DNA from 3 places in the Halomonas sp. CSM-2 genome. Region 3 is predicted to be linked to each of the others. Evidence: riboswitches for the same ligand, from Rfam matches in the RefSeq annotation. Region 3 holds a riboswitch; each other region holds the start of a gene.
What was found. Region 3 has a riboswitch for thiamine pyrophosphate ahead of thiM (hydroxyethylthiazole kinase). Riboswitches for the same ligand answer to the same signal wherever they lie in the genome.

Region 1 (4,862 bases), on a different contig from region 3:
GGCTACAGCGATTTGGAAATCAGCCAAAAGCGTACTGCCCTCGAGAACGTGCTGGTGCCGGACACCCTTGAAGTTCTTCATGACCGCCTGAAGCAAGCCGGCTTTCCGCGCTCGATGACCTGGTTCCAATACCTCAACTTCGCCTCCTTGATCGCCTTCAAGCCATGACTACCTGGATCGTCCTGACCGGGGCCGCACTGGCGCTCTACGCTGCCACCCTTTGGTGGCACTCGCGCAAGTCCTTGCCATCCGGCCTGAGCGTCGAGGGCAAGTGGCGGTCGCCTGTTGCATCGCAGTTGCTTCTCGACGAAACCTTTATCGATGCTGACGGCCAACGCCACTGCCGACAGCAGATTTTCGACGAGATGTTGCGCCTGATTGGCCAGGCCAAAAAGCTGGTGGTATTGGATATGTTCCAGTTCAACGACCCTGCCGACGACCGCCACGACTGCCATCGCCAGATTTCCGTGGCAATGCGTGACGCCCTGCTGAACCGCAAGCACCAGCGCCCTGATATCGAGATAGTGGTAATCACCGATCCTATCAACGCCGTCTACGGCGGGCTCGAGCCTAGCCACCATCAAGCACTTGAAGCGGCTGGCATCCGGGTCGCCACCACCGACCTAACGATCGGGCGTGACCCCAACCCAAGCTGGACCGCGCTTTGGCGGCTGAGCTTTCGCTGGCTGCGCCACTCGCCCCGGGCCGGCTGGCTACCCAACCCTATCGGCCAGGGCAAGGTCGGTCTTCGCAGCTACCTGACCCTGCTTAACCTCAACGCCAACCATCGTAAGACCCTGGTAGTGGACGAAGGTGATCGCTGGACCGCCGTGGTCAGCTCGGCCAACGCCGATGACGGCAGCAGCGACTACCGGGACGTGGCGCTGCGAGTCGCCGGTGATACCGCCCTCGACCTGCTTGCCTCCGAGCGCGAAATTGCCGCCCACAGCGGCGTCCCCATCGCCCACGTCCAGCCGACGGCAGCCACTAGCGACAAAAGTGGCAACACTCCGCGCCTACGCCTGCTTAGCGAAGGCGCCATCAAACGCGCTTTGCTGGCGATCATCGACGACGCCCACGCAGACGAGAGGCTCGATATAGAGATACTCTACCTCTCTCACCGTCGCGTGATCGCGGCCGTGGTCAGAGCCGCGGCAAGGGGCGTTAAGGTACGCGTGCTTCTCGACCCCAACCACCATGCCTTTGGCGTCTCCGGCAGCGGTATTCCCAACCGCCAGGCGGCCAACGACCTGATCAACGCCGACATCCAGCTACGCTGGAGTGATACCCACGGCGAGCAGGCGCATGGCAAAGTATTGCTGCGCCATGCTGGCAAGCGCCCCGCCCACCTGCTGCTGGGTTCGGCCAACTATACCCGGCGTAGCCTTAACGACCTCAACTTCGAAGCCAATCTCGAGTGGGTCGCCGACAGCGATGATGCGATTATCCACGAGGCCCGCGCAGCCTTCGAACGCCACTGGCATAATACCGACACCGAGCATTACAGCACCGGCCCCGAGGCTTACCTGGACGCCTCTCGTTGGCGCTACTGGCAGTATCGACTGATGGAAGCCAGCGGCTGGTGCACTTTTTAAGACAGCGAGACACCCATGCCCCACCCCCACCGCGAGCTCTACCACGCCTTTATTGACCAGGGTCTGGACACCTGGCTGGCACGTCTGCCCGAGCAATTGGCGCGCGGCCTCGACCGCAACCGCCACGGCGACTTGCCCGCCTGGGAAAAAGCCGTGGCCAAACTGCCCGCGCTGCCAAGCGAGCGGCGCGTCGACCTGAACAGCGACACCGTGACTGTCGACATTGACCTCACCGACAGCCAAAAGCGCCAGTGTTTCAACCTGCTGAGAAAGCTTGCACCCTGGCGGAAAGGCCCTTTTCAATTGGGTGGCCTCCATATCGACACCGAGTGGCGCTCCGACTGGAAGTGGCAGCGCGTGGCCCCCCACCTGGCACCGCTCGAATACCGCAAAGTGCTCGATGTGGGCGGAGGTAGCGGTTACCACGCCTGGCGGATGGCCGGGGCAGGTGCAGCTTTTGTGCTGGTCATTGACCCTTCACCGCGCTTTTACTGGCAGTTCCAGGCGGTACGCCATTTCGTGGGCGATGCAGACGGCGGCAGAACGCAGTTCTTACCGGTGGGCATCGAAGACGTACCGGAAAACCTGGGCTTTTTCGATACGGTCTTTTCCATGGGCGTGCTCTACCACCGCCCTGCGCCGCTGGAGCACATTCAGCAGCTAAAGGCCGCCTTGGCGCCTGGCGGCGAGTTGGTGCTGGAGACCCTGGTGGTGGAAGGCGATGAGCAGACGGTGTTTATGCCCGGCGAACGCTACGCCGCCATGCCCAACGTTTACTTCCTGCCCTCCTCCATGGCGCTATGCCACTGGCTTTCGCGCTGCGGCTTTACCAACGTTCGCGTGGTGGATGAAGCAGCCACCACCCTTGACGAGCAGCGCTCCACCGACTGGATGACCTACCAGTCGCTGGCCGATTTCCTCGATCCAGACGACCGTACCCGCACCATCGAAGGCTACCCTGCTCCGCGCCGGGCGGTGATATTGGCGAATAAGCCGAGCTGTTTAGCCGTTTAGCCGATTGTGCGAAGAAGGGTCAAAACTGCGGCTTACGCCAAGTCGCTGCATAACAGTCATTTAATTAAAATGTGGTGGCGATGTGTAATCGCTTACTACTTCAGGGCGATAAGCCGACAAGGAGAGCGTGCATTTAAAATCACAAGCCCAAGCATTGACTTATACTTAAATTCATAGTAGTGGTGAATTTTCCGAGGGGTGTCTGTTCTTCAGGCTGAGATGGAGTTATCCAAACCCTTTGAACCTGATCCGGCTTATACCGGCGTAGGAACGGAACGGGCATAAACCATATATGGATCTGTTTTGACACCTGCGCCTGTATTATTCGAACCTCAATACAGGAGTTCATCGTGTCGCAAAATAACTCAACGCCCGCTAACGTATCTACGCTCAGCAGCGCCCCTCCTTTTAACATGTCTGATAAAAACCGCATGAACTCCGTACCTGCCAAGCCACGTTTGGCAGCAATCGCCGTAACTCTGCGTGATAATGAAGTTCTCCTAGTCCAACGCAGTAAAGAGCCTCAACGGGGCACTTGGGGCTTCCCAGGAGGATCAGTGGAACCAGGAGAGAGCCTACATTGTGCAGCAGAGCGCGAATTGCTGGAAGAAACAGGTATCACAGCAACCGCAGGGCCGTTGATTGATGTAGTAGAAGTGATTGGATATGACCCTGAGGGAAATCACCACCACTTCGCCTTGGTTGCCCTACTTTGTCACTACGTTGATGGCGAGCTACAGCCCGGTGATGATGCTGCAGACTGCCGATGGGCGAAAGTTGTAAACGGAGAACTCAATTTCAATGAAGTCTTGGCAGATCACGTAGCAGATACTGTCATGAAAGCCTTTAATTTGCATAGTTCAATGGTCAACGAAAAATCACATGAGACCCACGCCCCCAACTCAGCTTTATAAACCACCCCTCATCAGTTAAAGATACCTCTTTGTCCATCGGAAGAGATTAATATAATGATGCATAAACATTATACGAATTTCACCAGCCTCTATAGGGACACACTGCATAAAATCTGCTTTGAATACGAACATATTAACGCACCTCGAGGAAACAAAGAGCGAGAACTCATTGGATTCAATGTCCGACTCGACAACCCCCGAGATCGTTTTTGTCTAAGCAAAATACGCAAACAAAATATTGTCTTTAATTATGCAGAAGCGTTGTGGTATTTATCCGGTAAAAACGACTTGGCATTTATTTCCTGGTACGCACCGTCGATGCAACGCTACAGCCCAGATGGTATAAGCCTACCAGGCACTGGTTACGGAGCTCGTCTTAAAAACTTTGGTGTAGACACATTCGATCAAATCGAACGAGCGATTGATATCCTTAAAAATGACGACCCCGACAGCAAGCGTACCGTCCTGCAAATATTCAGTGCGGAAGAAAATCTTTATCGACGTAATATTGACGTTTCATGTACCTTGGGTCTTCAGCTGCTACTTCGCGAAGAAAAGCTGCACATGGTTAGCTATATGCGTGCCAATGATGCTTACGTTGGTATGCTGAACGATATTTTCTCTTTTACTTTCTTGCAGGAATATATTGCTACCCGCATAGGTTGCAATATCGGGCACTACACTCATCAAGTTGGTTCTATTCACGTCTATGAAAGCACACATGAGCGTGCGCTTGAGCTTTTGAATAGTAATGAAACAGTGCCCCAGTCAGGCACCATACCTTTAATGCCAGTTGGTACATCCCCTGCCACTATACGCGAACTACTGGAATATGAGTCAGAAATCCGTAGCGGCTTGTTGTCATTTAATGACATGGCTAAGCTTAACCTAACGGCTTATTGGCGAGATGTACTGATGCTATTCTGGATTTATCGCCAAATCAAAATAGGAAATGCACTGCCTCAAAAGGCATTGGAGATAATCAACCCCTACTATGGACCGTTTCTTATTAATCGCTGGGGTAGTTAAAGCATTCATACATGAGCGCACACTAGGAGATTTATTTCCATGAATACTAATTGGACTGAACACAATATCGCCGAACTCTTTGACGCCTATGATGACTGGGTGGAGAACACTTTTGGCTATCAACCACTAATCGCAGACTTAACATGCTCCCATGGTAAGGAAATTAATGTATTGGACTACGGCTGCGGCAGCGGAAAAGTGGCCAGAAGATTAAGAGACGACGGATTCGATTATGTCACCGGTGTTGACATCTCTCCAACAATGATTGAAAAAGCCATATCCGCAGGCGGCAACCATCTTCATTTTGAGC
Region 2 (4,862 bases), on a different contig from region 3:
CTTTGCGTCGCCTTCGTGTACTTCACCTTCGGGGGTCGTTAACAGCGTCCGAATCATGATCGTCCCTGATGGTTAACTGATGACGTTTTGGCAGACACCTTCATGCGGGCGCGTCAGCCATACAGGCCTGTGCTTTACCGGCATGTTTGGCGTTATACATGGCAACGTCGGCGCGTTTGAGCAGTTCCAGTGCCGTTTCACTTACGTCTGGCTTATAGAGCGCCACGCCAATGCTGGCGCTGACATGCACCTCCGCCTCCTGCAGCTGTACGGGCTGCTCGAGGGTATCAATCAACTGCCGGGCAAGCCGCTCGGCGGCATCGAGGGCGATGTTTTCCAGCAGCACGACGAACTCATCTCCGGCCCAGCGGGCTACGTAGTCGGTTTCACGCACGGCGGCGCTTAGACGTTTGGCGAGTTCACGCAGCAGTTCGTCACCGGCTGCATGGCCATGCAGATCGTTGACGGCCTTGAACCCATCGAGATCCATGAACAGCACCGCAAGAGCCGTTTGCTGGCGCCGGGTGCGCGCCATCGCCTCTGGCAACCGCTCATCCAGGGCCCGCCTGTTGGGCAGTTGGGTAAGTGCGTCTTCACGGGCTTCCAGATCGCGCAGGCGCTCGAGCTGTATGCGCTCGGTAACATCGTGGAGAAACAGGCTGCGCTGCCTGCGTCCCTCTATATCGAGCGACTTGATGCGCATTTCCACTGGCAATGAGCTGCCGTCACGACGTGCAGCGTAGTAGGTGACGGGCGTCTGCTGGTCGCCTTCCGGCATGCCATCAGGAAAGATCAAATGCTCAATGGAGCGCGCCAGAGCTTCCCTGCGCGTCCAGCCAAACATCGTCGTCGCGGCTCGATTCCAGTCCAGCACAAGGTCGTTATCGTCAATGCTGATATAGGCATCATAGGCCGACTCGATCACCAAGTTCAGCTCTCGGGTGCGCCGCTCAATCTGGTTTTCAAGATCCAGGTGCAGCGCTTCGAGAGATGACTGGGATGCTTCCCGGCGCTGCTTTTCAAACAGGAACCGCTCACGCAGGTGAATTTCATCAGTAACAATCGATCCAAGATCTTTAAGCGCGTTGATCTCGGCGTCGCTAAGCCGACGTGGCCTTGTGTCCACGGCACACAGCGACCCCAACGCCAACCCCTTTGATGTGCGCAGCGGAATACCCGCGTAAAAACGCACTCCGCCTGGCACGGTCACCAACGGATTATCGGCAAAACGCGGATCTTCTCGGGTATCTTCAACAATCAGCGGCGCAGATTCCGCAATGGTATGGGCGCAGAAAGCCACGCTACGTGATGTTTCACGAAGCTCAGTTCCCACACGAGATTTTATCCATTGCCGCTTGGCGTCAATCAGCGTGACGGTCGAGGTCGGTACATTCAGTAATTGGGTGACCAGACGCGTCACCCGGTCGAATGCGGGTTCTTCCGGCGTGTCCAGCAGCGCCAATTCGTAAAGCGCCGCCAGCCGAGCCTCTTCGTCGGGAAGAATAGGGTAGTTCATTGACTGTGGCCCATGACGGTAGACGATAACCAACCATCATAACGTGATCAGCCATGCTTTGCCCAAGATGCCCGATGACCAACCACTTTCGCCCAGCTAACACTTACCAGTGTAGAAGCACATAACGCACCGAGGAAAGGACCCAGCGTGGGAATACCAGCAGGGAAAGTCGCCGCCATGAGACCCGCTGCAAGGCTACCACTGGCCAGCCAGCCGGGTAACACGGCGCCTAAAAGCCCTGCAATACCGCCGCCAATCGCAGCCGCGGTGGACATCCGCTTCCATAGCCCCAGCAATACCGGTACGACAATCGCGGCACACAGCAAGTCGGCGATCAGGAATAGCCGCAATACGGAAAGCCCCTGAAGGGCGATGATCACCACCGGCACCATCAGCACAACGGTCCACCAGCGCGCCGTGGTCAGCGACCTGCCCTGCTGCTCATGCTGGGAGACTATCAGCGAGGCAATCGCGTTCTGTAGCGTATCGACACTGGACGCCACCAGTGTCACCGCCAGCACCAGGACCAGCATGGCGAGCCACGACGGCGCATTTCCCAGCAGAGCAAAAAACGGGATTGGCGGCTCACCCAGCGCAACGCCACTCATCGCGGCAAGCATCCCCAGGCCGCCGATGACCATCACCACAGCGACGGTCATGCCACCCCCCAGCCAGGCCCCCTGGCCCAGACTGCGTGAATCCTGCGCGGCCCACACTCGCTGCCAGTAACCCTGGTGGAAAAGGTTAGCCGCGGTAACAGCAATGACCAGTGTCACCGCTACACTCAGCGCGTCGCCCAATGGGGCACTCGGCATCGACGATACGTCTGGCATGGCGGGTAAATAGGTGAAGGCAACACTGCTGACGATAAGCAGCAGAGCGATCAACAGCCAGGCCTGCCACCGGTCGGTGGCAAGGCTCGCCCTAAGCCCGCCGAGCACGGTATAGGCAAGCGTGCTCAAAGCGACACCGAGGACAACCAAAGCGGGCGGCACATCGGAAAGTAATGCGGTAATCGCACCAATCGCCGTCAGCTCTGCAGCGAGAAAGCAGGCCATATAGGCCACTGACACCAGTGACACCCAGCGCCGCACGCTGGTGCCGTAGCATGCCTGGGCAAACTCGGCGATGCTTCTGCCTTCGGGCAGTGCGCGGCGGATGGCCGGCCCATAAAGGCCCAATACGATAAATGGCAATGCCGAACCGATGGCATAACCCGCAAGCGCCACGGGGCCAACAAAGGCGCCGATTTCCGGCGGGGCAAACAGAATCCATGCCCCCATCCCGGAGGCAAGAAACGACAGTCCGAGGGTCGCTCCGGACTGGGAATTGCGGGCCGTAATGTAATCATCGACCGTGCCACCGGCCCAGCGAGCCCGCAGGCCAAGGATGATGAAAACGCCAAGTGCCGCGGCAAGCGCAGCTGATGTCAGGTAGGGCATGTCGCACTTCCTCCGCCGGTATCATCCGGATCAGGTTCCAGGGTCAGCGCAAGCGCACTCTCAGCCTCTTCGAGGCCCCCCTGGCGACAGTGTGTGAAAGATCGTTATGAACAGGTATTATTCTCAACGAGAATCGCACCAACGTAAAGTGGCGCGCGCATGCCATAACGCGCAAGCACTCGGTGCTTCACACGGCCGAGGGCTTTCAATCCGCGTCATCGCTCGCCATACTCCGTAGGTGCTCTAATAACGTTATAGAAACCGTGCGCCCAGAGCGACACGGTTCGCTCAACGGGAAATCTCTAATGCGCTATACAGAAGCCAAGGAACATACGCCGGGCAGGCTCCACGCCTTGTTTGCTGACCCTTACAATGCGTTTGAAAACGATACGGATGAGCGACAGTTACATCTGCATATTGCGCTTTACTTGCTGTTGGCACGCCCCATGGAGCGTGGCTTGATGACGTTGAGAGTCATCCATGGCTGGGAGAACGGCGGTTTCGAGCCGGATGACTTGCAGCATGCCGACTACGCCATTCACAACGTGGCTGATTTTAAACGCGCAGTCAGCACCTTTACTCAGGCTTCAAAAGACAACGTCGCCCTTCCGGCCGCCCGTGATGACCTGCTGGCCAGCCCGCTAGACGATGCGATCGCCAATGCCGAGGCAGACGGGCAAACGCTGGATGAAGAAACGCGCACTATTCCGGCCCGCTGGCCTGCTTTTGAAGGCGGTTTGGCACTTTATACGCTGTTCAAGATGTACCACCGCCTGGTATACGGCGAGGACGAAGCGTACCGCTGCACCCAGTGCTATACCGCCCAAGGGCTGCGCGAGATTCACGAATTTCATCTTGAAGAAGGCGAGTTTGCACTGCTGGTGCCAACCGGCAAGCATTTTGCCAGCGAGCCTTCAATGCTGGTGCTGCACGAGAGTCAGCTTGATCCGATTGAACGGCTGCTGGAAGAGAGTTTACCGCTGTTCCAGGATTTTTAGTCCTCGCATTGACGTTCCCTCGGCCCATTCAGGCCGAGGGAAATATCGTTTGGCGAGTGACATCAGCCAAGTGAGATGGTGCTATTGATACCGCTGGAGACGTTTTCCGGCTCAAACCAGCGTGCTGTCACGGTCTTGGTCTGCGTCCAGAAAGCAATCGCCTGCTTGCCGTTGGGACCCAGGTCACCAAGCTTCGAGCCTCGCGAACCGGTAAAGCTGAAATAGGCCACCGGCACCGGGATCGGTACGTTGATGCCGATCTGCCCCACATCGATATCGTTTTCAAAGCGCCGCGCCACCCATCCGGAGTTGGTAAAGATCGAGGTGCCGTTGCCGTTGGGGTTGGCATTGATGAACGCGATGGCATCATCCAGGGTTGCCACGCTGACCACGCAGAGTACCGGGCCAAAGATCTCTTCCCGGTAGATGGACATGTCTGCCGTCACGTCGGCAAATAACGTCGGCCCGACAAAATTACCTTCCGGATAGCCCTCAACCGAGCAGCCTCGCCCGTCGACCATTAATCTGGCGCCCTCTTTTTCACCTGCGCCAATCAAACGCTCGACGCGCTCCTTGGCCTGAGGGGATACCAGCGGGCCCAGGTCAGCGTCGCGCTGGGTGCCAGGCCCGACTTTCATGCCACGAGCGCCTTCCACAATATCGTCGAGCCATTCACGGGCTTCCCCCACCAGGACCACCACCGAGTTGGCCATGCAACGCTGCCCGGCCGCCCCAAAGGCAGAGCCCAGCAGGCTGTCGATCGCCTGACTGCGATTGGCATCGGGCATGACCACGCAATGGTTCTTGGCGCCCATCATCGCCTGCATGCGTTTACCCGCCGCGGCGGCGCGGTTATACAGCAGCGAGCCTACGTGGGATGAGCCAATGAACGACAGCGCCTTGATC
Region 3 (4,862 bases):
TACCGCTGATTGCCCTGCTTGCCCACTTTGCTGGCGGCTTGCGCAAGTTACGGACCCGGCGACCGGGGGTGCACCTGCTACGCGGCTTGATCTATACCGCTACCATGGTCTGTTTCGTATGGGGTTTGACGCTATTACCGCTGGCTGAAGCCACGGCGATAGCCTTTGTCGCGCCGCTGTTTGTCACCGTGCTGTCGGTGCCGTTGCTGGGAGAACGTATTGAACCTCCGGTGCTTATTGCCTCACTGGTGGGGTTTGTCGGCGTGCTGATTATTGTTCGCCCTAACAGTGATGCCTTTCAACTGGGCGCCGTGGTGTTGGTGGGAGCGGCGCTGTTCTATGCCCTGATGATGATTACCGCACGCCGCTACGGGGGCCGTGAGCACCTTTGGGCGATGCTTTTCTACATGACCTCTGTGCCCTTGGTGGTGACGGGGCTGACCTTGCCTTGGGTTTGGCAGACGCCGCTGCCCTGGCACTGGCTGGGCTTTTTGGCGTCTGGCGTTCTGGGGGTAGGTGCGACGGCGTTTATTACCCTGGCATTTCGCTTCGCTCCCGCGGCGATAGCCGCCCCGTTTGATTACACCGCCATGCTCTGGGCAGTGCTGCTCGGCTGGTGGTTCTGGGGCGAACTGCCGGACCTCTGGGTATGGGTGGGCAGTGCCTTGATCATGGCGAGCGGTCTGGCGATTGCCTATCACGACCGTCGAACGACGTTAAAGCGGCGCCCAACGGCCTAGTACCGACTCTTAACGCCGGAAGGCGCGAGCCGCTGCCTCAGGGTCGGGCTGCCCGCAAATCGCCGAGATGACCGCTAGCCCGTCAGCGCCTGCCCGCCGTATCGCGCTCACGTGGCTGGCATTCAGCCCGCCGATGGCCACGCTGGGTATCGGGCAATCCTTGATCAAGGAGGCGAGACCGCCAAAGCCAATCGGTTGGGCGTGATCCGCTTTGCTGGGGGTGGCAAAGATCGGCCCGATGCCGACGTAGTCAAGCTGATCAATGGGCGCGTCATGCAGTTGCTCAACGGTGTTGATCGAGAGCCCCAATATGGCCTTTGGCCCCATCGCAGCCCGGGCCTGGCGAACCGTCGCATCGCTCTGACCCACATGCAGCCCATCGGCCTGACTGGCAAGTGCCACCTCAAGGCGGTCGTTGATGATCAACGCCACCCCAGTGCCTGCCAGCAGGGCTTTCAAACGTCGTGCCTGGTCGATCATCTGTGCATCGCTTGCCTGCTTGTCGCGCAGTTGCACCATGCTGACGCCGCCGCGGACCGCCTCGCTGACGGTATGCTCAAGACCATGGTGCTGGCAAAGGGTCGCGTCGGTGACCAGATAGAGCGACAGATCAAAGGGCATCGCTGACCTCCCGCTGGGCAAAGCGGTTAAGCTCATCAGGTGTCAGTTGGTAAAGCGCGTCCAACAAGGCAACGTAAAAGCTGCCGGGCTCCCTGGCAGCCTTGCCAGCACGCTCCCCGGCTGCCGCAAAGCACGCCACGGCGGCACTGCTGGCATTCAACGGCGCGTCCGGATTGGTGGCGACAAACGCGGCGACCAGGGCGCTAAGCCCACAGCCCAAGGTCGTGACGCGGGGCATCAAAGGGTGGCCGCCATTGATCGAGTAGCAGACTCGTCCGTCGGTGACCCTGTCCCGCTCACCGGTCATGGCCACAATACACTGTTGCCGCTCGGCAAGTGCCATGGCGGCCGTTATGGCATCATCGGTAGACGCGGTGGCATCAACCCCCCTGCCCTGGTGGGCCAGCCCATTGAGCGACAGTATTTCAGAGGCGTTGCCACGGATGACGCTGGGCTTAAGGGCTAACAGGTCGGCGCAGACCGTCTGGCGATAACGGGTCGCACCGACGGCGACGGGATCCAGTACCCAGGGCGTGCTGTGCTCGCGAGCCGTGCGCGCGGCAAGCAGCATGGCTTCCGCCCAGGGTGATGAAAGCGTCCCGATGTTGACCGACAGTGCATCGGCAAGCGCGGCGAACTCAGCGACTTCCTGGGTGGCATGCAGCATGGCAGGTGACGCCCCGGTGGCCAGCAGCAGATTGGCGGTGCTGTTCATCGCGACATAATTGGTGATGCAGTGAATAAGCGGGGTGGTATCGCGCAGCGTCATCAAGCTGTCGCCAAATGTGGTCATGAAATCCTCCCGGCAGGGAGGTGGTGACAGGGCACCACGACTCCCTACGCCGGTATTAGCCGGTTCAGGTTATAAGGGTGCTTCTCAGCCCGTTCAGTGACGAGCGCCCCTGTCGTGATCATACTATCCGTGCCTTAGGTGGGTCTGTAAAGCGTTGGATAGGCTCGTTTAACGAAACGAGATGCGTGTTCCGTAGGTGAGCATTTCATCGGGCGTCATGGCTTTCCCCTCAACACCGATCATTTCGTCGCCGCACTGATCGGCAAAGGTAAGCACGCCATGGGTCAAGCCCAATTCACCCAGAGTATCGCGGATTTCGCCAGTGCCCAGGAAGGTGCTGACGTGCCCTTGGGCATTGGATAAATCAGAAACCCCGTTGGCATGGTGAAAGCGCACCTTATAGATGCCATCCATTGATTCAACTTCCACAATCGGCGAGAAGCCGTTGCGGAGCGCCTGGGAAAGCTGCTTCAAGGTGATGTGATCGCCAAGGGTCATATCGATCGAGGTCATGACCTACTCCTGTTGGATACCCTTCCGGTGGGGATCAACTGATGGGGTGTATAAAATTTATAATGGAAGTGTAGGATGTTTGCACAGAATATCCAAGACGCAACCCTATCAATGCACGGCATCCAGGGCGTGTTGGCGCAAGGTTTCGAGGCCGATGATGTCGAGGGTTTTCTGGTTAGTGGCGGATAAGACGACAGGGGGCGCCAAGCCCACCTCGGCGGCTTCCAGCCAGCGTGATGCGCACAGGCACCAACGGTCACCGGGCCGCAGGCCAGGAAAGCCAAATTCAGGCCGCGGCGTTACCAGGTCGTTACCTTGTGCCAGTGAAAAGGCCAGAAACTCCTCCGTCAGCATGGCGCACACAGAGTGGACGCCCATATCATCCGCCCCCACGCGACAGAATCCATCGCGGTAAAAGCCGGTTTTGGGGTCATGGCAGCACGGGGTGAGCGGTTCACCCAGGACATTGAGATCGCGGGCCATAAGGCCTCCTTAGCGCAAGGACTGGTATTTTGTCAGACTGCCCTCATGATGAAATGACAAACAACGATCATTCTGGTGCGCCATGAGGGCGAGTCACGATGGTTGGTAAAGGCTGTTGGTAACAGATAGTTGGTACAGACAGTTGCTGAAGACTGCCAGCCAGGACTCTACAGCCTTGTACAAAGTAACCGAAACGTCAAAGGAGATAGTGCATGTCATTTCAAGGTGAGCAGCATCCAGGGGTTGCCCCGACGCCCAAGCAAACCCAGGGATTCCGTTTGAACCACACCATGTTGCGGGTCAAGGACCCCGAGCGTGCGCTGGCGTTTTATTCACAGGTGTTTGGTATGCAAGTGATGCGTCGACTTGATTTTGAAGAAATGCAATTTTCACTCTACTTTCTGGCTAATCTGGAAGACGGTGATCAGGTCCCTGAAGAGACGCAGGCAAGAACCGCCTGGACGTTTAGTCAAAAGGGACTTTTAGAGCTGACCCACAACTGGGGCACAGAAAACCAGAACGGCTTTGCCTACCACGATGGCAACGCCGAGCCCCAGGGGTTTGGCCATATCTGCTTTAGCGTGCCCGATCTGGCGGCGGCCCAGGCGTGGTTCGACGAGCACGACGTCACCTTCGTCAAGCGTGCCGATCAGGGAAAGATGCAAGACGTGATTTTCGTCAAAGACCCGGACGGCTACTGGATTGAAGTGATTCAAGCGGACCTGATGGCCGGCAAGGGCGACTAGCATGGCGCATTTGCTGTTTCGCCTGCGCCATGTGACCGACGAAGAGGCCATGGAAGTCCGCCAGTTGCTCGATGCCCATGGCCTGGATACTTACGAGACACAGGCTGGTTTCTTCCGGTTGGGCGTGGATGCCATCTGGCTGCGTGACCTAAGTCAACTTGAGGATGCCAACGCGCTACTGGCCGAGTATCAGGCCGAGCGCCAGGCGCGGGCCAGGCAAGAACACAACGAAGCCCTCGCACGGGGTGATGCACCCACCTTATGGCAGCGTTTTAGTGCCCACCCCGTGCAAATCACGCTGGTGGGCGTGGCCATCTTATTGCTGGTGGCGTTAACGCTGCTGCCCTTTCTGGCCCTAGGCTGAATCGTCCTGCACCGGCGGTAGGTGGCCGCGCTTGAGGTACATCTGCACGCCACTTTCCCCGGCAGTGAGGGTCAGCGCCATGCCGCTGGGGTAGCGGCACCAGCTACCAGCGGTGTATTCCCGGTCGCCGTCGCTCAAGGCGCCCTCCAGCACGAAAAACTCCAGCCCGCCGGTCAGCACCGGATACTCAATGGCCTGGCCAGCCTCCCAGTGTTCCAGGCTGACCCGCTCCTGTTTGAAGGTGTGCAGCATCTTGTAGCTGATGCCGGGGCGGCGGTCCGGCTGCCAGGGCAGGCGGTGGGCGGGGACGGCAAGCTGTAGCTCATCGTTCTGGTCGAACTGGTGCAGCTTGACCAGTATCAGCGCGCCCTCATCGCCAATTTGCGGCGTGTGGGCGGTACCGATGGGGTTTCTCAAGTAGCTACCGGCGGCATAGCGACCATACTCGTCGGCAAACACACCCTCCAGCACTAAAATCTCTTCGCCACCACCGTGGATATGCGGGTCAAACTGGCTATTCGGCGCGTAGCGCACGAGGCTGGTGGCGCGCGCGACTTCGTCGCCAATACGGTCAAGCATCATCCGTTCGACGCCAGCACTGG

Region 1: linked by a shared signal. The riboswitch ahead of B7L15_RS05050 (NUDIX hydrolase) and the one ahead of thiM (hydroxyethylthiazole kinase) in region 3 are both predicted to bind thiamine pyrophosphate.
Region 2: linked by a shared signal. The riboswitch ahead of B7L15_RS04705 (sodium:solute symporter family transporter) and the one ahead of thiM (hydroxyethylthiazole kinase) in region 3 are both predicted to bind thiamine pyrophosphate.

What each region holds. Positions count from the first base shown of each region.
Region 1 is NZ_NBYR01000005.1:14,645-19,506, reverse strand. Features, by position in the region: gene cmoA (carboxy-S-adenosyl-L-methionine synthase CmoA) at 1-168, shown strand, start outside; gene B7L15_RS05060 (phospholipase D-like domain-containing protein) at 165-1,595, shown strand; gene cmoB (tRNA 5-methoxyuridine(34)/uridine 5-oxyacetic acid(34) synthase CmoB) at 1,611-2,609, shown strand; TPP riboswitch at 2,794-2,897, shown strand; gene B7L15_RS05050 (NUDIX hydrolase) at 2,960-3,523, shown strand; gene B7L15_RS05045 (thymidylate synthase) at 3,578-4,552, shown strand; gene B7L15_RS05040 (class I SAM-dependent methyltransferase) at 4,592-4,862, shown strand, end outside.
Region 2 is NZ_NBYR01000004.1:173,704-178,565, forward strand. Features, by position in the region: gene B7L15_RS04695 (magnesium transporter CorA family protein) at 1-57, opposite strand, end outside; gene B7L15_RS04700 (diguanylate cyclase domain-containing protein) at 101-1,516, opposite strand; gene B7L15_RS04705 (sodium:solute symporter family transporter) at 1,564-2,958, opposite strand; TPP riboswitch at 2,948-3,050, opposite strand; gene B7L15_RS04710 (hypothetical protein) at 3,264-3,956, shown strand; gene B7L15_RS04715 (CoA-acylating methylmalonate-semialdehyde dehydrogenase) at 4,019-4,862, opposite strand, start outside.
Region 3 is NZ_NBYR01000003.1:125,143-130,004, forward strand. Features, by position in the region: gene B7L15_RS03445 (DMT family transporter) at 1-740, shown strand, start outside; gene thiE (thiamine phosphate synthase) at 750-1,361, opposite strand; gene thiM (hydroxyethylthiazole kinase) at 1,351-2,154, opposite strand; TPP riboswitch at 2,179-2,275, opposite strand; gene B7L15_RS03460 (hypothetical protein) at 2,323-2,667, opposite strand; gene B7L15_RS03465 (DUF2237 family protein) at 2,776-3,150, opposite strand; gene gloA (lactoylglutathione lyase) at 3,363-3,896, shown strand; gene B7L15_RS03475 (DUF6164 family protein) at 3,898-4,260, shown strand; gene B7L15_RS03480 (cupin domain-containing protein) at 4,252-4,862, opposite strand, start outside.